Regions from separate parts of the Lysinibacillus sp. FSL H8-0500 genome, predicted to be linked through region 1. Evidence: riboswitches for the same ligand, from Rfam matches in the RefSeq annotation. Region 1 holds a riboswitch; each other region holds the start of a gene.

Region 1 (6,635 bases):
TACGGCCAATCCAATCTCGGAATAGCACATCTGACCAAGTAAGCTGATCATGCTTTAATGAGATAACACGTAAGCCAAAAACCATTTTCCCCAATGTTTGCCCGAAAAATTTTGTCATCAGTATAAAATAGCTATAATAGAGAATCGCTGTAATAATAGAGATCGGTGCATACCACACAGATTCCGACAAAGACCAATCCATGAGATAAAAAATAGGATTTATTAGTATTCCAACGACAGCGGAGACAATGAAGCCGTCTAATAAAAATGCCCAAAATCGAATCCAAAAGCCTGCTGTTTTTAGAGTGTAGCTTTTAGATTTTATGGAGACGTCTGATGGCTCAATCACAGCATTATTTTCCATAGAGGGTGAACCTTGCATAACAATTTCATTGTTTGTCATCGTACTCCCCCCTTAGTATTCACCATATAAATACATCATTTTAGGTGCGCTATAGTCTGTCATAATCTTCATTAGCATTTTTTCCTCGGCTGATGGGCCAAATATAGAGCCAATTTTCATCCCAACATAGGATTGCCAGCCGCCCGTATCATAAGCGTATTCAAATAAAGCAGCATCTTCCAATCCATAGTCCGCTCGTAGCGCAGCAATTACTGCCTCTTCATCACCGATTTCATCAATCAAGCCTGCCTCAAGCGCTTTTGTACCACCAAAGATACGACCATCAGCAACTTTCTTAACATCTGCTTCAGACATATTACGTCCCTGTTCTACAATATCTACAAATTCCTCATATGTTTCATTAATCATATCTTGCATCATTGCACGTTCCTCTGCTGTCACTTCGCGCATTGGACTTAGCATATCCTTATGTGCACCTGATTTAAACGTTTCGAATTTAACCCCCACTTTTTCAGCCAATGCTTGATAGTTAATCGATTGCATAATGACACCAATCGAGCCTGTAATTGTATCGCGGTGGGCAAATATTTTATCTGCTGGTGCTGCAATATAATAACCACCAGACGCTGCCATTGAATCCATTGATACATAAATTGGAATTTGTCGTTCCTCTTTAATCTTTACAAGTTTTTTATAAATATCTGCTGATTCTTTTACACCACCACCTGGTGAGTTAACACTTAATACAACACCCTGTATAGAGTCATCATATAAAATATTATCCAATTGCTCTAAGAAAAACTGATGGTCATATGCTACTGGCTGCCAAAGTGTACCTGAGCCAATATCTTGAATCGTACCATCTACCTTTAAATAAGCAATGCGTTTATCAAAATTATTGCCTTCAATGACATTTTCATAAACATCTAAATTATTTCCTGCCATTAGGCTATCAAAATTTCCTAAGAAGTCTGACTTAAATAGCGCAAAAATAGTGTTAATGCCTAATGAAAACAGCAAAAGAACACCTGCCACTACTAAAGCAACCCATCTTTTTACATTCATGTTTTTCCGCCTCCTTAACATGTAATACGAATGATTACCTTAATTGTTTCATTCTCTTGAAATAATACGCAAAAATTTAGCTACTCAGCATCGCAAAAGATTGACTTTATTGTCATGCTCCAATTCCTCTACACAATACTTTTAATAAAGAGCTAAAAAGCTTGATACTATTTATTTCCTTATAATACCTTACCAAAATCATAAAAAAAATCAAAGTCCATGCGCTTACATAAACTTTGATTTTCGATATTATTTCCTAGGAAATGATGTATATTCAAGTTGTTTCGCTTCTTGTTGTCGTAATTCGACACGGCGAATTTTCCCTGAAGAGGTTTTTGGTAGCTCTTCTACAAACTCAATGGCACGAGGATATTTATAGGGTGCTGTTAATGTTTTTACATGCTGCTGAAGTGTTTGCATAAGCTGCTGATCACCGATTTCACCCTGATGAAGAACAATAAATGCCTTGACAATATTTCCTCGAACCTTGTCAGGGCTTGCTATAACAGCCGCTTCTTTGACAGTTGGATGCTTCATTAAGGCATCCTCCACTTCAAATGGGCCAATTGTATAGCCTGAAGAAATAATGACATCATCACCTCGCCCCTCAAACCAAAAGTAGCCATCCTTATCTTTATAGGCACGATCTCCTGTAATATACCAATCACCACGGAATTGTAAATGTGTACGTTCAGGGTCTTTTAAATATTTTTTAAAGAGTGCAGGTGTTGCTCGGTGGACGGCTATATCTCCCACTTCTCCGACAGCAACTGGCTGACCTTCGTCATTAATAATGTCTACTGTATTGCCAGGTGTTGGTTTTCCCATCGAACCAGCTCTTGTTTCCATTCCCACCATTGTACCAACAAGTAATGTATTTTCAGTTTGACCATAGCCATCTCGTATTTGTACATGACAAACATCTGAAAATACTTTAATCACCTCACTATTTAAAGGCTCACCTGCTGACACAGCCTGACGAACGGCACTTAAATTATATCGCTGTAAATGATCAAGTGCTGCCATAAAACGATATTCCGTTGGTGTGCAACATAGAACATTAATATTGAACTTTTCAAGCAATGTTAGGTAAGTAGCTGCATCAAATTTCCCCTTATAGACAAATGCTGTTGCACCACTTCCTAATGTAGCAAGGAACGGACTCCATATCCATTTTTGCCAGCCAGGTGCTGCTGTAGCCCAAACAATATCATTCTCTTGGACACCTAACCAATAGGGAGCTGATGTACGTAAATGTGCATAGCCCCAGCTATGACTATGGACTGCGGCTTTAGGATTACCTGTTGTACCACTTGTATAGGCTAAAAAAGCAATATCTGTGCTTTTGGTTGGAGTAGGATTTATGTAAGTTGTTGATTGATATTGCATATTTTCTAGTAATGGTTGCCATGGTTCATGTGCATTACCAATTACAAATTGCTGTATACCCTGTAAATTTTCCACCTTATCAAATTGTTCAATATAAGGCTCATAGGCAATAATAGCTTGTACATTTGCATGTTGAATGCGATAGTCAATATCTTTGGTTCTTAACATTTCTGAGCTTGGAATAATCGTTAAACCCGCTTTTAAAGCAGCAATATAAACAATATAGGCTTCGACAGAGCGTGGTACCATCACTAGTATCACATCACCTTTTGTTAAGCCTTGTTTTGTAAAAACATGTGCTGCCTGATTGGCCCTTTCAAGTAAATGCGTGTATGTAATCCATTGAACCTCTTGATGTTCATCACAAATAATTAATGCATTTTTAGTTGTATCCTGTGCATATTTTTCAATTTCCTCTGTAATATTATACCATTCTGGTGCAATCAAATCTTGTCTTTTCACGGCAAATGCCCCCTTTTGTTATGACACATTATAAATCTCCTATTTTGTGTTTTTCAATGCTTTGCGTTCAATTTACCAAAAGTCATGACAACTATCATATTTAGTTATATGGTATCGGTCATATTCATATGAATTCTCTCTTGAACAAGCTAAAAAAGTATGGTACATTTTGGTCAACTGAAAACAAGATTGCAGGGGGACTCATTATGAGTTGAGAAGGTAAAACCTGACCCTTTGAACCTGTTAGTTAATACTGGCGTAGGGAGCAATATCCATCTATTTTTATTGATGAAGGGCTCTTTTGCGTGTATTTTTACACAAAAAGGGCCTTTTTGCATGCTTACGTTCGTCCAATAAGGAGGACCTATAATGATTATTCAAAAAATTCGGCAAAAAAATCCATTAATTCATTGCATTACAAATTATGTCGTCGCAAACTTCCAAGCAAATGGACTATTAGCAATTGGTGCTTCACCTGTTATGGCTGATGGCAACGATGAGGTGGAGGAAATGGTAAAAATTTCCTCAAGCTTATTAATTAATATCGGCACACTGAATGATACCATGAAAAAATCTATGTTACTGGCTGGAAAAAGGGCAAATGCGCTTGGTATCCCTGTTATGTTAGATCCAGTAGGCGCTGGTGCAACAAACTACCGTAAACAAGCTGTACAATACCTACTCGAAGAAATTCAATTTGCAGCTATTCGTTGCAATATTGGAGAACTTGCGGCAATTGCTCATGTAGAATGGCAGCAAAAGGGTGTAGATAGTGGAACAGGCTCTATTTCTGTAGAGGATGAAGCAAAAAAAGTGGCCAAGCTGTATCAATGTATCGTCATTGTTACAGGTGAAAAGGACTTTATCACAGATGGCAATCAGCAGCAATGGATTGCAGGTGGAAATGCCCAAATGACAGAGGTCACTGGAACAGGCTGCCTTTTAAGTGCTATTTGTTGTGCTGCTTATGTAGCTGATCAGCAGCCCTATCATCAGTTAGCTGAGATACTAAAGCTTTATAAACAAATTGCCGAGCAAGCTGCTGCTTCTACACAATATATAGGTGATTTTCAAATTGCTGTGTTAAATGAACTAGGTCGTCTATCCAAGGGCGGTGAGCAATAATGCACATTGTGACAACAATCGCTGGTTCTGATAGTGGTGGCGGTGCTGGCATACAGGCTGATTTAAAAACCTTTCAGGAATTAAAAGTGTTTGGAACAACCGTTATTACAGCTTTAACTGCTCAAAATACACGAGGTGTTTCAGGTGTTCTGCCAATTGAGGCAGCTTTTGTAAAACAACAACTACAGGCATTGCTTGATGATTTTTCAATAAGTGCTGTCAAAACAGGCATGTTATTTTCCTCAGCTATTATTCATACAATTGCGCAAGTAATAGCTGATACAAACATACCACTTATTGTTGATCCTGTGATGATTGCCAAAGGTGGCGAAAGTTTATTACAGCAAGAAGCCATTGATGCTATTATCCATTATTTACTGCCAATCGCAACTATTGTCACGCCAAATATTCCGGAAGCTGAAACATTGACAGGCAAAAAAATCAACACAATCGCTGATATAAAAAAAGCTGCTGACCATCTATTAGCAACAGGTGTACACTGTGCGATTATCAAAGGCGGGCATTTAGCAGATACAACAAATGCCATTGACTATGTATTTTTCCAAGATGGGCAAGCTTTTTCAATGCAAACACCTCGTATTGCGACAAAAAATACACATGGCACTGGCTGTACATTTTCCGCAGCATTAACAGCTTTTGTAGGGCGTGGTCTTTCGATCAAAGAAGCGATAATTGAAGCTAAAAAATTTATTCAATTGGCAATCACACATGATTTAGCACTAGGTCACGGACATGGACCAACAAATCATTTTGCTTATCAGAACGACAAAAAATCATGTGAGGTGACTATTTATGAATCGTAAAGATTTACAGCTCTATTTTATAATGGGAACAGGTAATTGTGTTCATGAGGAGCCAATCACTGTTCTGGAAAAGGCTTTACAGCATGGCATTACCATGTTTCAACTACGTGAGAAAGGTCCCAACGCATTAACAGGGCAGGCATATGAAGACTTTGCACGGCATTGTCAAAAGCTGTGTCAACAATATCATGTACCATTTATTATCAACGATGATGTAGAGCTTGCGATAAAGCTTGGGGCGGACGGAATCCATATTGGTCAAGAGGATTTTCCTGTATGTAAAATTCGGGAAAAAATTGGGCAGATGATTCTTGGTGTATCCGTTCATTCTGAAGCCGAATTACAAACTGCCAAACAATATGGGGTAGATTATGTAGGAATTGGCCCAATTTTTGCTACGACATCAAAAAGCGATGCCAATCCACCAAGTGGTACAACATTTTTACAAAGTGTACGTAGTAAAAGCCCTGAACTTCCTATAGTTGCTATCGGGGGCATCAATTGCTTCAATGCACCATCAGTTCTCCAAGCGGGGGCGGATGGTATTGCTGTTATTTCTGCTCTTTGTGGTAGTAAGGATATTCCCCATACAGTAGCTATGTTTAAGTCATTGTTTGGAGAGAATAAAAAAAGCTATATATAAACAAACTAAAACCAGTGCCTGTTACGGACACTGGTTTTACGTTTAATAATTGCTTATTTTCGCAATTATTGGTTGTTGTTTGGCATACCTTTTAATTGAGATTCTGCCATTTGTACAAGACGTTTAGTGATTTCACCGCCAACGGAACCGTTAGCACGAGCTGAAGCTTCAGCTCCTAATTGAACACCAAATTCTTGTGCAATTTCGTATTTCATTTGATCAAGTGCTTGTTGTACACCAGGTACTGCAAGCTGGTTTGAATTACGGTTGTTGTTTGAAGTCATGTCTCTCACCTCCTTGTGAATATAGAATGTGCGATATTAGATTTTTAATACGAAAATTTTAGAGGTAAATTGTACCTCTAATGGAATATCAACAGCCATACAAAAAAGCCGTCTCAAAATGGGCTTTGAGACGGCTTTTAAAACCTTATAACAGATCTGCAAATTTATCTTGTTGTTCTTCTTTCTTAGGGAAAATATAGACCTCACGATTTTTAACGGCACGTGCAATCAGTTCATCAAAATCGGAGAAGCTTTCATAATGCTCTACCTTTTCAAGCTTTGGCTTTGTTTTTGGACTAGCAGGTGTAAAGATAGTACAGCAATCTTCAAATGGCTGAATAGATGTTTCATATGTGCCGATTTTTTCTGCAATATCAATAATTTCTAATTTGTCTGTTGAAATTAATGGACGTAAAATCGGTGTATTAGTTACAGCATTAATAGCAGTCAAGCTTTCAAGCGTTTGACTTGCTACTTGT
Region 2 (6,635 bases), 2.4 Mb from region 1:
GTAAAACATTTGCCTTTACATCCGATTCAACAGGTAAATGGACAGGTGATTGGGCAAGGTGGCAGGACTGGGGCACATTTTGGCAAACCCTTATTTCACAAATGCTGCCAAGCTATAATGATGTTGCCTATGATGTAAGATTAGACGCAGAGGGTTCATTTATGATTACAGACCCTACAAATGAAGCCGCATTTTTAGATATTGTAGCGGTCAATGAAGCAGGAGAAGAACTAGCAACACAGCTAGAAACCATTTCTGCTTCCCAAGTTCGTGCAACAGTACAAACAGAACCCGGATTGATTTTCTTCCGCATTGCTGATGAGGAGCAGGCTATTTATCAGGCAGGGCTAAGTGTTCCTTATAGTGCTGAATATGAGTTACGCCCAATAAATGAGTCATTAGTAGAGGAATTAGCGAAGCAAACAGGTGGTGCTGTTTTAAAAGAACCCGAGGATGCTTTTCGTGACTTTACACAAAAGGGAGCAGATCGTCAAAACATTACGACATGGCTTATGCTAGCAGGGATGCTGTTATTCTTTATGGATATTACCATTAGACGTTTTGGCTGGAGCTTCCTCACTAAGCCGAAGCACAAAGAGCCTCTTGCTGAACAACAGCCTGTACAGGCAGAGGACACAAATGTTGCACAGCTATTAAAGGGTATGAAAAAGCGATCATAGTAGGAAAGAGAGCAGTGCAAAGAGGTAGGATTTTGCACTGCTTTTTGTTGTTTTATAGGGAGGTGATCAAGCTCCGCTCAAAAGTGGAGAGTAAGTGATCAAAAAGGGTGAAGTTTTGCTCAAAATAAGGGGCAGATGATCAAAAAAGGAAAGCTTCGCTCAAAAGAAGGAGTCAAGTGATCAAAAATCTCCCAGAAATCCATTAAAATCTATTTAACTATTCATACAGTGAGGATTTAAAATGTTTTATAAGCACCGTTTTTTGTAAGCTGCTTGCAACGACAATACCTAAAATAGCTCCAATGGTACTTGACGTTAAAAAGGCTGGCATAAAAAATAACGCAGCTACTGATGTTCCCATTAATAATTGAGCATAAGGCACTGCAATAAGTGAAGCAAGAATACCTGTTCCAATTATTTCACCAACGCCAGCTAACCACATTTTATGGCTATATTTATAGGCAAGCGCAGCACATAATGCACCAATAACACTTCCCGGAATCGCCAACAAAGAGCCTGTACCTGTAAGGATACGAACCATTGCTGTAACAAAGGCAATGATAATGGTTGGGACGGGTCCAAGAATAATGGCACTTATCACATTTATTGCATGTTGAACAGGATAGGCACGTGCAATCCCCGTTGGAATAGATACAAAGGTAGAGCCTGCGATAGCTATTGCTACCAGTAAAGCCATAATTGTTAATTTTCGAATAGACATGAAATGCACTCCTTTAGATGATGTTTACTAGAAAAATAAAAAGGCCGCTTCCTTTAAACAGCAGGAAGCGACCTTGCATATACATATTAACAAGCAAGTTGCATCACTTCCCTCCGCTAGTGTGAACTAGATCAGGTTCAAAGGGTCCGTATATAACCATATACGTCTCAGCCTCGTAAAGACTCCCCTAGTGGTAATAAATAAATTATTGATATTTTTAGTAGAACAACCTTAATATACCGTATTTTGAAAAATAGTCAATACTAATGTGTATCAGGCTGCATAAGATGTGGTGCTTTTTTTATTGTCCAAATCAGAGCAAGGAAAAAACAGGATAATAAAATAATGGCACCCAAAATATAAGGGCTGTTCATATTCCAATCAAATAGAATGCCTGCCAATGCAGGACCAATCATATTGCCAAGGCTCATGTAGGCATTGTTCAAACCAGCAGCAAAGCCTTGCTCATTGTCAGCAAGCTTAGAAATTAGTGTATTAACAGCAGGACGAATTAATGTAGTAGCGGTTGAGAAAATCGTGGCTACAACTAATATAAGCGCAAATCCTGACACAAATAATATTAAATAAATAGAGACAGCTGCGACGAATAAATTGATTAAGACAACCTTCATTTCCCCTAAGCGTTTAAAGAGCGGTGTAATGACAAACATTTGAACGACTACGCCAAATGCACCACCAACCACTAAAATAATGGCAATATCACCAGGTGTATAATTGAATTTCTCTGTGACAAATAACGATAAAGTTGTTTGGAAATTAGCGATGCCAAATGAGAATACCATCATAATAATGAGCATAACGAAATACGGCATATGTACAGAACGGGCCATTTGCCTTGCAAGGTTGTCTTGCTTTTGTTTGTTTTGTACTACGCTTGGCTTTGTGGATGGTAGTAAGAACAATGATAATAGCGCAGCCAAAATAGCCGCAGCGCCAGCAGTATAGAAGGGGAAATGCAAGCTTACTTTTGATAAGAAGCCACCGATTCCAGGACCAATCATAAAGCCAAGAGACATAGCAGCTCCTAACATCCCCATTCCTTTTCCGCGTTCTTCATAGGTTGTCACGTCTGCAACAAAAGCCATAATAGGAGGTGCTACAAACGCAGAGCCAAGACCACCTAGAAAGCGGGCAACAAAGAGCATCCATATATCTGTAGAAAATCCAAAACCAATTTGTGCAAGCCCTGAAAGGATAAGACCAAAAATAATTAAATTTTTTCGACCGTATTGATCCGAAAGATTCCCAGCAATTGGAGAAAATACAAATTGAGCTAAGGCGAATGTTGCAATCAACATGCCAAGAATTTGCCCTGCTGCGCCAAATATTCTTAAATACTCCGGCATAACAGGAATAATAATACCAATACTACCCATTGTGATAAACATATTAAACATTAAAATATATAAAGCCGCCTTATTAGACTTTTGCTGGGTCATTAACTAACTCTCCTTTTTGTCACCAAATATACTACAGTCTATCATAAGGAGATGTTTAGTGTATCGGTTGAAAGTCTGAAATAGTATCATTTCGATAAAATAGAAGGTCTGTCGAGAGCGCAAAATTTTCTCGGCAGACCTTTTGCATTTGTTAACGAATACTCATTTTAAATTCTAAAAATAATTCATTATATTTCCCTAAATAATCTGGTCCTAAATTTTTATAGACCTCTAATGTCTCACGTTGCTCCTCAGTAGGGTAGTGGCGTTCGTCTGTGACAACCTCTTCATCCATTAAGCCCATCGCAGCAATATTTGGTGTGGAGTAGCCAACATAATCAGCATTTCGAGCACCTGCCTCAGCACTTAACATAAAGTTAATAAAGGCATGTGCACCATTAATATTTTTCGATGTTTTTGGAATGACCATATTGTCAAACCATAGATTGGAGCCTTCCTCAGGCACTGCGAAGTCTAGCTCTTCATTTTCAAACATCATATCAGCGGCCTGACCAGACCAAGTAAGTGCCACTGTTGCTTCATTATTAATCATAAGCGGTGTAATCTCATCACCGATAATTGCCTTTACATTGGGGGCAAGTGTAATTAGCTTATCAGTAGCTTCACGCAGCTCATTGTCGTCTAATGAATTAAGTGAGTAGTCAAGACTATTTAATCCCATACCAATGACTTCTCGAGCACCATCCACTAAAAAGACTTTACGTTTTAACGAAGGGTCCCATAAATCCTCCCAAGAGGTGAAATCTAAATCCCCCACAAGGCTTGTATTGTAGACAATGCCTACTGTCCCCCAGAAATAGGGAATTGAATAGTGATTGTTATCATCAAATGGCAAATCTAAAAAATATGGGTCAATATTTTTTAGATTAGGAAGCTTTGTTTTATCTATAGGAACTAGTAAATTTTCTTCCTTCATTTTTTCAATCATATACTCAGAGGGGACAGCAATATCGTAAGCTGTTCCACCTTGCTGTATTTTTGTAATCATTGCTTCATTGGAATCGAAGGTTTCATAGATCACATGAATACCTGTTTCTTCTTCAAATTCCTTCAATAAATCAGGATCAATATAATCTCCCCAGTTAAAGATCGTTAAGGTATCTTTTCCACCCTTACTGCCGCCTGCACTCAAAGCATCGGCAGTATAAAATAACAAAGCTGAAACGACAAGGATAGCAATGGTTGCTTGAATTAATGACTTCATTGTTGTCCCTCCGTTCTTTTACTTGCGCGTCTTGTTATAAAATAATAACCAATCACAACTAGCACTGTAACAAAGAACACTAAGCCTGAAATCGCATTAATTGTTAGTGAAATGCCAGTACGTGCCATTGAATAAATTTCCACGGATAATGTACTAAAGCCATTGCCTGTTACAAAAAAAGTGACAGCAAAATCATCTAAAGAATACGTAAGTGCAAGGAAAAAGCCTGCAAAAATACCTGGCTGAATATAGGGTAAAATAACACGCATCATAACATCTTTTTTGGTAGCACCTAAATCAAGCGCTGCATCAATTAAAGATGTATTCATTTCAAGTAATTTTGGTAAAACCATTAAGACAACAATCGGTACACTAAATGCAACATGCGCTAATAAAACAGAAGAAAAGCCTAATTTAATGCCGATCATTGTAAACAAGATTAAAAAGCTTGCACCAATAATTACATCTGGACTGACGATTAAGACATTGTTTAAAGAGAGTAATGTATTACGCATTTTTAAGTCTTTCACTGTGACGATACCAATTGCGCCAAGCGTGCCGATAATAGTAGAAAGCAAAGCCGACAGTAATGCTACAATCACCGTATTAATTAAAATCACCAGTAGGCGAGAATCCTCAAAAACAGCCTGATAATGCTCTAAGGTAAAGGATTCAAAATGATTCATGGAGCCGCCGCTATTAAACGAATAAAAGATTAAATAGAAGATCGGTGCATACAGGACGATAAAAACAATGATTAAATAAACTTTAGCTGATGCAGATAGTTTGTTCATCATACACGACCTCCTTTATCTTTTTGTCCCGTAATTAGCATAATCACAACCATAAATAATATTAAAAACACAGCAATTGTCGAGCCCATACCCCAATTTTGTGTCACAAGAAATTGCTGCTCAATCGCTGTTCCAAGTGTGATAACACGGTTTCCAGCAATTAAACGCGTAATCATAAAGAGCGATAACGCTGGAATAAAGACAACTTGAATACCTGCTTTCACGCCATCCATTGTTAACGGTAAAATAACGCGTCGGAAGGTTGTAAAGGCAGATGCTCCTAAATCACGTGCTGCATAAATAAGGGTTGGGTTTAAACGATCTAAAGCATTGAAAATCGGTAAAATCATAAAAGGAATAAAGATATAGACAGATACAAAGATAAAGCTAATATCTGTGAATAGCATTTGCTTTGGATCAAAGCCAAATACTTCAATAAACGCATTAATCGGTCCATATAGACCAAAAATCCCAATAAAGGCATATGTTTTTAACAATAAATTAATCCATGAAGGAATAATAATAAGCAGAAGCCAAAGCTGCTTATGCTTTGTTTTCGTTAAAAAATAAGCTGTTGGGTATGAAATTAATAAAGTAAAGAATGTAATTAAAAATGCATACCAAAATGAGCTCAATGTCATCTTTAAGTAAACAGAAGTAAAAAATGCTTTATAGTTATCGAGCGTGAAGTTGCCATGTAAATCAAGTAGGGAATAATAAACAACAAGTGCAATCGGCGCGATAACGAAAAGGGCAATCCAGAGCACATATGGAAATAACGCTGATTTCGATGTCTTAGTTTGCATCTTCGTCGTCTCCATACGATTCTAAACGTTTATCAAATTCTTCCTCAGTTTCATTTAAACGCATGACATGAATCGCCTCAGGATCAAAGTCCAAGCCGATTTCTGTCCCTACTTCAGCTTTTTTTAATGAATGGACAAGCCACTCATTGCCGTCCTCATCATATGTCGATAGTTCATAATGCACGCCCCGGAATAATTGTGTATCCACTTTTACCACAAGTTTGCCTTTATCAATCGTTGTCATTTCTAAATCTTCTGGTCGAATAACGATATCTATTTTTTCATTTGGCTTCATCCCTTGGTCAACACATTCGAAAACTTTGCCAGCAAATTCAACCTTGAAATCCTCAATCATCACACCAGGCACAATATTGGATTCACCAATAAAGTCAGCCACGAAGCGGTTAATCGGTTCATCATAAATATCCACTGGTGTACCTGATTGCTGAATTTGTCCTTCACTTAACACAAAAATTTCGTCACTCATCGCAAGTGCTTCTTCTTGATCGTGTGTAACAAAGACAAATGTTTTGCCAAGGCGTTGCTGTAATTCACGCAGTTCATACTGCATTTCTGTACGTAGCTTTAAGTCTAATGCTGATAGTGGCTCATCCAGTAAAATCACTTCAGGGTCATTAACAATAGCGCGCGCAATTGCCACACGCTGGCGCTGACCACCAGACATTTCAGAGATTTCACGATTGTCATAGCCTGCTAAGTTGACAAATTTCAATGCCTCCGTCACACGTTCCTTTATATCGTGTTCAGGTAGCTTTTTAATGCGTAATCCAAATGCCACATTTTCAAAAACATTGAGATGTGGAAATAGCGCATAATCTTGAAAAACGGTATTTACCTGACGTTCATTTGCAGGCACAGTATTTATTTTTTTATCGTGGAAAAAGATATCACCTGTTGTTGGCTCTGTGAACCCTGCAATAATGCGTAA
Region 3 (6,635 bases), 1.7 Mb from region 1:
AGCATTAGCAGTAGATACTGGTAATACTAAGGAGGCTGTAATGGCTGTAGACATTAATATGGATAGCGTTTTATTTCTCATTAGTGGTCACTCCAATCTTTTTTTCGAATTAATAGATAATATATCATATCCTTCTATAATATAAAATTGTTGCCGCCTGTTTTACTATAAACATAAAATTAAATAAGTCATAAGTCCTTGGTCATTCCCTCTGAATCCTTAGAATAATATCCGTAAATGTATCTATAATAATGTAATTTTCTACTGTATTCGCTAAATATTTTATTGTGCTATAAACGGGCATCCTTTATGATTAATAGCAAAGTGAGGTGTTAGGGATGAAAAAATACAAAAGTATTGCTTTAAAACTATCTTCTCTTGTAATAGGGCTATTTTTAGTATTATTTATAACCTATACAGTTATAACAGGAGTTATGATCAAAAAACAAAGTATAGAAGATGCAGAATATGGAGCATTGCAAACGGCTGAGTCCTCAGCAGCTATTATGAGTGAGCGTTTTAAAAGAGCAAATACGACATTGCTGACAACAAAACGAATAGTTGAAAGCATGGAACAGAATAATACATTATCCCCAAAAGCAATCTTAGACATAATGGAAAGGAATTTAGTTAATAATGAGGATTTAGTAGGCGTAGGAGCTATTTTTGATCCGGATACCATTCCGCTTGAACCAAATGAATTTTCAACTTTACTTGATCCAAAACAGCGTTTTAGCCCTTATCTAAGTAAAAATAATAATGACATTACGTCTGCTGTTGTGGAAGGAACTGATGATAGAGCTGTCTCCGAATGGTATTGGGTGCCAAAAGAAGAAGGGCGCTCGGTTTTAACGGAGCCTTATGATTATAATGTGAATGGACAGACTGTATTAATGACAACTATCTCAGTGCCATTAGTCGATGCTTCAGGTGCATTCTTTGGGGTGTTGACAGCAGATATCTCCATTGATTACTTAAATGAATTAACAAAATCTGTAGCACCAGAAGGCGGTTATGCTACCATTATTACCAATCAAGGTATGTTAACAGCTAATAGCTTTGGTGAAGGGCTAGATGGGCGTAATATGCAAGAGGATGCGGCATGGACTAATATAGACAAAGCAATGGAGAGCGGCCAAATCACAACAATGTATATAGATTCTGAGCAGTTAAAGGAGAAGGCCTTTAATGTGTTTGCCCCGATGCTTTTAGAGAATACGGATGAAGCCTGGATTGTTCAAATCGTGCTGCCGGAATCAAAAATCTTAGAGACTTATCATTATGTATCAATGTTTGCAGTGGTGGCAGGCATTATTATGGTGGTACTCATGGCTGTTGCAAGTGTGCTGTTTATTTATCGACAGCTAAAACCGTTAAAATTCTTGCGTGCATCAATTGAACGAGCAGCAGAGGGAGATTTAACGCAAAAAGTAGATGAAAAATATATTAAGGCTGATGAAATTGGAGAGGTGGCATCTGCTTATAACAATATGCTTGATAAAAACACCGATGCGATGCAAACAGTCTTAAACGCTACGGGATTATTGAACCAATCTTCCAATCAGATCCATGAGGTCTTTAGTGAAATCATTGCTTCGAGTCAGGAGGTTTCAGTAGCTATTAATGAAATTGCACAAGGAGCATCCAAGCAGTCAGAGGATACCGAAGAAACAAATTGCCAAATGATGGATTTAGCAGATCAAATTGATGCTATTACTGCACTTTCTAATGAAATGGTGAAGCTTTCTCATCAAACCAATGCAACAACAGAAAAAGGGATGGAAGAGGTTAAAAATTTACACGAGCGTAATAGTGAAACAAATGAGATGAATGGACGTATTCAACAACAAATGGAGGCATTGGGATCTAGTATTATCAATATTAATCAGATTATTTCCTCTATTCAAAATATTACAGAGCAAACAAATCTATTAGCTTTAAATGCCAGTATTGAGGCTGCACGTGCTGGCGAACACGGCAAAGGGTTTGCAGTGGTAGCGGAGGAAGTAAAAAAGCTAGCGGAGCAATCGAGAAAAGAAACAGAAATGATTCAAAATACTGTAGAGAACATCCTAAATAGTTCTTTTCAAACAATCGCTGTTATCACTTCAAATGCAGATTTAATGCAATCTCAAAGTGAATCCGTACAAAGCACACAGCGAGCCTTTAAAGACAGCAGTGAATTATCTCATTCCATCGCTACTTCAATTACGGAGTTAATGAATAAGCTTGCTCATATATTGGAATATAAAAATCAAGCAATTATGGCTATCCAAAGCATTTCAGCGATTTCAGAGGAAACTGCTGCTTCTGCTGAACAAGTAAGTGCCTCTGCAATGGATCAACAAGCAGAGCTCCAAAAGGTAGCAACGTCTATTGACAATATGAATCATATTTCTAAGGAGCTACAAGAGGTCGTGAATCGATTTAAACTTGCATAAAAAATGGGGAAGGCTGCCTAATCGGAAGGTAGCCTTTCTTTTATCTGATCTGTGATGACGGATAGAAGACGAAAAGAGGCGGATAGCTAAGGGAAAAGGAACAAGTATAACAGAAAGAGCCTTCGCAAAAGGATAGCTATGTAAAGGAATGGATAGCACACTATAACGAAAGGATAACCGAGCTATTATTACGCTTTGATTGACCTCATGAATAATCAGCACTACTATTAGGGATGGAAAGGAGGGCATTTATGTGGCTTATCTCGGCATGATTTTCTTTCAAATTGTAGCGCCTATCTTAGTGTTACTTGTACTAGGGGCGATCTTGCAAAAGAAATTTCGTTTTAACTTAAAAGCATTATCGCAGCTTATTACCTATTGTTTTATGCCAGCAGCTGTTTTTATTAATTTATATGAAACAAGTGTAGAATTATCTGTGCTTGGAGAGGTTGCGCTATTTATTGTGCTGTTCATGGGGAGTCAAATGCTGCTTAGTCACCTTTTAGCGAAAGGGCTTGGATTAGCTAAAACGGAGGCAGCTGTCTTTAAAAATAGCGTTGTACTCATTAATTCAGGGAATTATGGTATTCCTGTTGCTCAGATGATTTTTGCCATGCAGCCCATTGGTGTAGCCATTCAAGTCATTCTTGTTATATTTCAAAATATGACAACTTATACATATGGTTTATATAATTTAATTTCCTCTACAAAATCAGGTCTCTCAATTATCAAAGACTTTTTTAAAATGCCGATTATTCACGCACTTATTATTGGAGTCGCTATGAACTATTGGAATATTGGTATTCCACAGTTTATTAGAATTCCGATAGACCATGTAGCAGATGGTTTTATTGCGGTGGCATTAATTACTTTGGGTGCACAGCTATCACAGCTTGAAATAAAATCAATGTTTAATAAAACGGTTTTTATTAGTTGTTTTACGCGTTTAATTATTGGGCCGACTATAGCATTGGCGGTTATTTTTCTATTGGGCTTGGACGGAGTTGTTGCACAATCATTGCTGATCGCCAGTGCTTTTCCAACATCCCGCAATAGCTCTAGTCTAGCATTAGAATACGATGTGGAATCAGCAATCGCTGCACAAACTGTATTATTTTCAACGATTGTTAGTTGTATAACGGTAACAGTTATTATTTATCTAGCAGAAATATTATTTGCGTAGTAGAAGGAAAAAATAAGCTTCCATCTCTTAGTAATATCTGCTACACTAGCATCAAACTAAATAGTATTAACTAGGGGAGTCTGATGAGTCAGGCTGAGAGGGAAACACTACGAAGTTTCTTGACCCTTTGGACCTGATCTGGCTCATACCAGCGTGGGAAAGTTAAGAAGCTATTGCATCGTATAATGTATGCAATCAATAGACCTTTACATTGACGGCCGGATCCAAATGATTATTTTGGATTCGGCTTTTATTTATTTTGTTGGGGTGAGCTAGATTCGGTCCTTGTATCCAAATATATTTGAGGGAGAGAAGTAGCTTATGTCAGCAATTAGTGAAAAGAACATGATGATTATGTCCAGCTTTGAAGGGAGCAAAAAGGTATATGTGGAAGGATCACGTCCAGATATTTTAGTACCTATGCGTGAAATTGCATTAAGCCCAACAACTGGTAGCTTTGGGGATGAGGAAAATGCTCCTGTGCGAGTATATGATACAAGTGGGCCCTATACAGACCCAGCTTATCAGGTAGATATTACAAAAGGGTTGCCTGCCTTACGACGTACATGGATAGAAGAACGGGAGGATGTTGAAGAATATGAGGGACGTACGATTAAACCGGAGGATAATGGCTTTCGTCGTGCTGATGACCCGCGTATTCAAGAAAATGTTTTTCCCGAATTGGCGAGAAAGCCTTTACGTGCTAAAAAAGGTAAAAATGTAACACAGCTTCATTATGCAAAAAATGGCATTATTACACCTGAAATGGAGTTTGTAGCTATCCGAGAAAATATGGAACCTGAATTTGTTCGGTCTGAAATTGCAGCAGGGCGAGCTATAATGCCTTCTAATATTAATCATCCTGAGGCGGAGCCAATGATTATCGGTCGTAATTTCCATGTAAAAATCAATGCAAACATTGGGAATTCTGCGGTATCTTCGTCCATTGCAGAAGAAGTGGAGAAAATGACTTGGGCAACGCGCTGGGGTGCAGATAACATTATGGATCTATCGACTGGTAAACATATTCATACAACAAGAGAATGGATTATTCGAAATGCTGCGGTGCCGGTGGGAACAGTGCCAATTTATCAGGCTTTAGAAAAAGTAAATGGCGTAGCTGAGGATTTAACGTGGGAGGTTTATCGTGATACTCTCATTGAACAAGCCGAGCAGGGTGTGGATTATTTCACCATTCATGCAGGTGTTCTTTTACGCTATGTACCGCTTACAGCAAATCGTGTAACGGGCATTGTATCTCGTGGAGGCTCTATAATGGCTCAGTGGTGTTTATATCATCATCAAGAGAATTTCCTTTATACGCACTTTGAGGAAATCTGTGAAATTATGAAAGCTTATGATGTTGCTTTTTCCTTAGGTGATGGTTTACGCCCAGGCTCAATTGCAGATGCCAATGATGAGGCACAATTTGCAGAGCTTGAAACGCTAGGCGAACTAACAAAAATTGCTTGGAAACATGATGTTCAGGTGATGGTTGAAGGGCCGGGTCATGTACCGATGCATCTGATTAAAGAAAATATGGACAAGCAATTAGAGGTCTGCAAGGAAGCGCCCTTCTATACATTAGGCCCCCTAACAACAGATATAGCTCCGGGTTATGACCATATTACCTCAGCCATTGGCGCAGCGATGATTGGGTGGTTTGGTACAGCGATGCTTTGTTATGTGACACCGAAAGAGCATCTTGGCTTACCGAATCGAGAGGATGTTCGCGTGGGCGTTATCACTTATAAAATTGCTGCACATGCGGCTGATTTAGCAAAAGGACATCCTGGTGCGCAACAACGAGACGATGCACTGTCTAAAGCACGTTTTGAATTCCGTTGGCGCGATCAATTTAATCTATCATTAGACCCTGAGCGTGCAGTGGAATATCACGATGAAACCTTGCCAGCAGAGGGGGCAAAGACAGCACATTTTTGTTCGATGTGTGGCCCTAAATTCTGTAGTATGCGAATTTCGCAGGATATTCGTAATTATGCTAAGGATAAGGATTTGAATACTACTGAGGCGATCCATCAAGGTATGAAGGAAAAGGCCGAGGAATTTAAAAAAGCAGGTAGTCAGATTTATCAATAAGGGAAGAGTACTTGTGTTGATTTCGTTTGACACAAGTCCTTTTCATACAAAAAAGCTCCATGTGAATATAGTATTCACATGGAGTAAAAGTTGGATTTGGATATCAATAATAAGTGGAATCTTAAACGTTTGTCGGTTGTTTTACATATGGGTTTGTAAGATCCATACCTTCTAATGAAAGACCCATCGCTTTTGCGACACCTTCACCATATGCTGGGTCAGCTAGATAGCAGTGAAGGATGTGGCGGCGTTTGATGAATTCTTCAACAGAAGCCATATCATTTGCTGTATTTTCAAACAGGCGTTGTTGCTCTTCCGCAGTCATTAGACGGAATAGCTTACCTGGTTGCTCAAAGTAATTGTTATCGTCTTCACGGAAGTCATGAATACCTGCATGACCATCAATGCGTAATTCAGGCTCTTTATAGTCTAAATTATGCTCCCATTCACCATAGCTATTTGGCTCATAACCTAAAGTTGAACCAAGGTTGCCGTCAAAGCGCATAGCACCATCACGATGGAATGTACGGAATGGGCATTTTGGTGCGTTAACAGGTAGCATATAGTGATTTACACCAAGGCGGTAGCGTTGTGCATCAGCGTATGCAAAGATACGGCCTTGTAGCATTTTATCTGGTGAGAAGCTAATACCAGGAACAATATTAGATGGTGCAAATGCAGCTTGCTCAACCTCTGCAAAGTAGTTGTCCGGGTTTTTATTTAACTCGAATTCTCCTACAGGAATTAATGGGAAGTCTTTTTTATACCAAACCTTTGTTAAATCAAATGGATTATAAGGTAATTCACGAGCCTGTTCCTCTGTCATTACCTGAATGTACGCTTTCCATTTTGGGAAATCGCCTTTTTCGATAGCATCATAGAGATCACGTTGTGAAGATTCACGATCTTGG

What was found. A riboswitch is a leader RNA that binds a small molecule or an ion and turns the genes downstream of it on or off. The one in region 1 is predicted to bind thiamine pyrophosphate.
Region 2: linked by a shared signal. The riboswitch ahead of thiW (energy coupling factor transporter S component ThiW) and the one ahead of thiM (hydroxyethylthiazole kinase) in region 1 are both predicted to bind thiamine pyrophosphate.
Region 3: linked by a shared signal. The riboswitch ahead of thiC (phosphomethylpyrimidine synthase ThiC) and the one ahead of thiM (hydroxyethylthiazole kinase) in region 1 are both predicted to bind thiamine pyrophosphate.

The regions. Positions count from the first base shown of each region.
Region 1 covers NZ_CP150292.1:3,475,765-3,482,399, forward strand. Annotated here, with positions in the region: gene MHB44_RS16490 (RDD family protein) at 1-403, opposite strand, end outside; gene sppA (signal peptide peptidase SppA) at 416-1,429, opposite strand; gene MHB44_RS16500 (acyl--CoA ligase) at 1,679-3,280, opposite strand; TPP riboswitch at 3,464-3,562, shown strand; gene thiM (hydroxyethylthiazole kinase) at 3,650-4,405, shown strand; gene thiD (bifunctional hydroxymethylpyrimidine kinase/phosphomethylpyrimidine kinase) at 4,405-5,229, shown strand; gene thiE (thiamine phosphate synthase) at 5,219-5,872, shown strand; gene MHB44_RS16520 (alpha/beta-type small acid-soluble spore protein) at 5,938-6,156, opposite strand; gene thiI (tRNA uracil 4-sulfurtransferase ThiI) at 6,302-6,635, opposite strand, start outside.
Region 2 covers NZ_CP150292.1:1,026,511-1,033,145, forward strand. Annotated here, with positions in the region: gene MHB44_RS04675 (VWA domain-containing protein) at 1-680, shown strand, start outside; gene thiW (energy coupling factor transporter S component ThiW) at 898-1,401, opposite strand; TPP riboswitch at 1,493-1,600, opposite strand; gene MHB44_RS04685 (MFS transporter) at 1,665-2,861, opposite strand; gene MHB44_RS04690 (ABC transporter substrate-binding protein) at 3,013-4,086, opposite strand; gene MHB44_RS04695 (ABC transporter permease) at 4,083-4,880, opposite strand; gene MHB44_RS04700 (ABC transporter permease) at 4,880-5,686, opposite strand; gene MHB44_RS04705 (ABC transporter ATP-binding protein) at 5,676-6,635, opposite strand, start outside.
Region 3 covers NZ_CP150292.1:319,670-326,304, forward strand. Annotated here, with positions in the region: gene MHB44_RS01430 (S-layer protein) at 1-81, opposite strand, end outside; gene MHB44_RS01435 (methyl-accepting chemotaxis protein) at 339-2,441, shown strand; gene MHB44_RS01440 (AEC family transporter) at 2,695-3,624, shown strand; TPP riboswitch at 3,687-3,801, shown strand; gene thiC (phosphomethylpyrimidine synthase ThiC) at 3,946-5,724, shown strand; gene MHB44_RS01450 (catalase) at 5,846-6,635, opposite strand, start outside.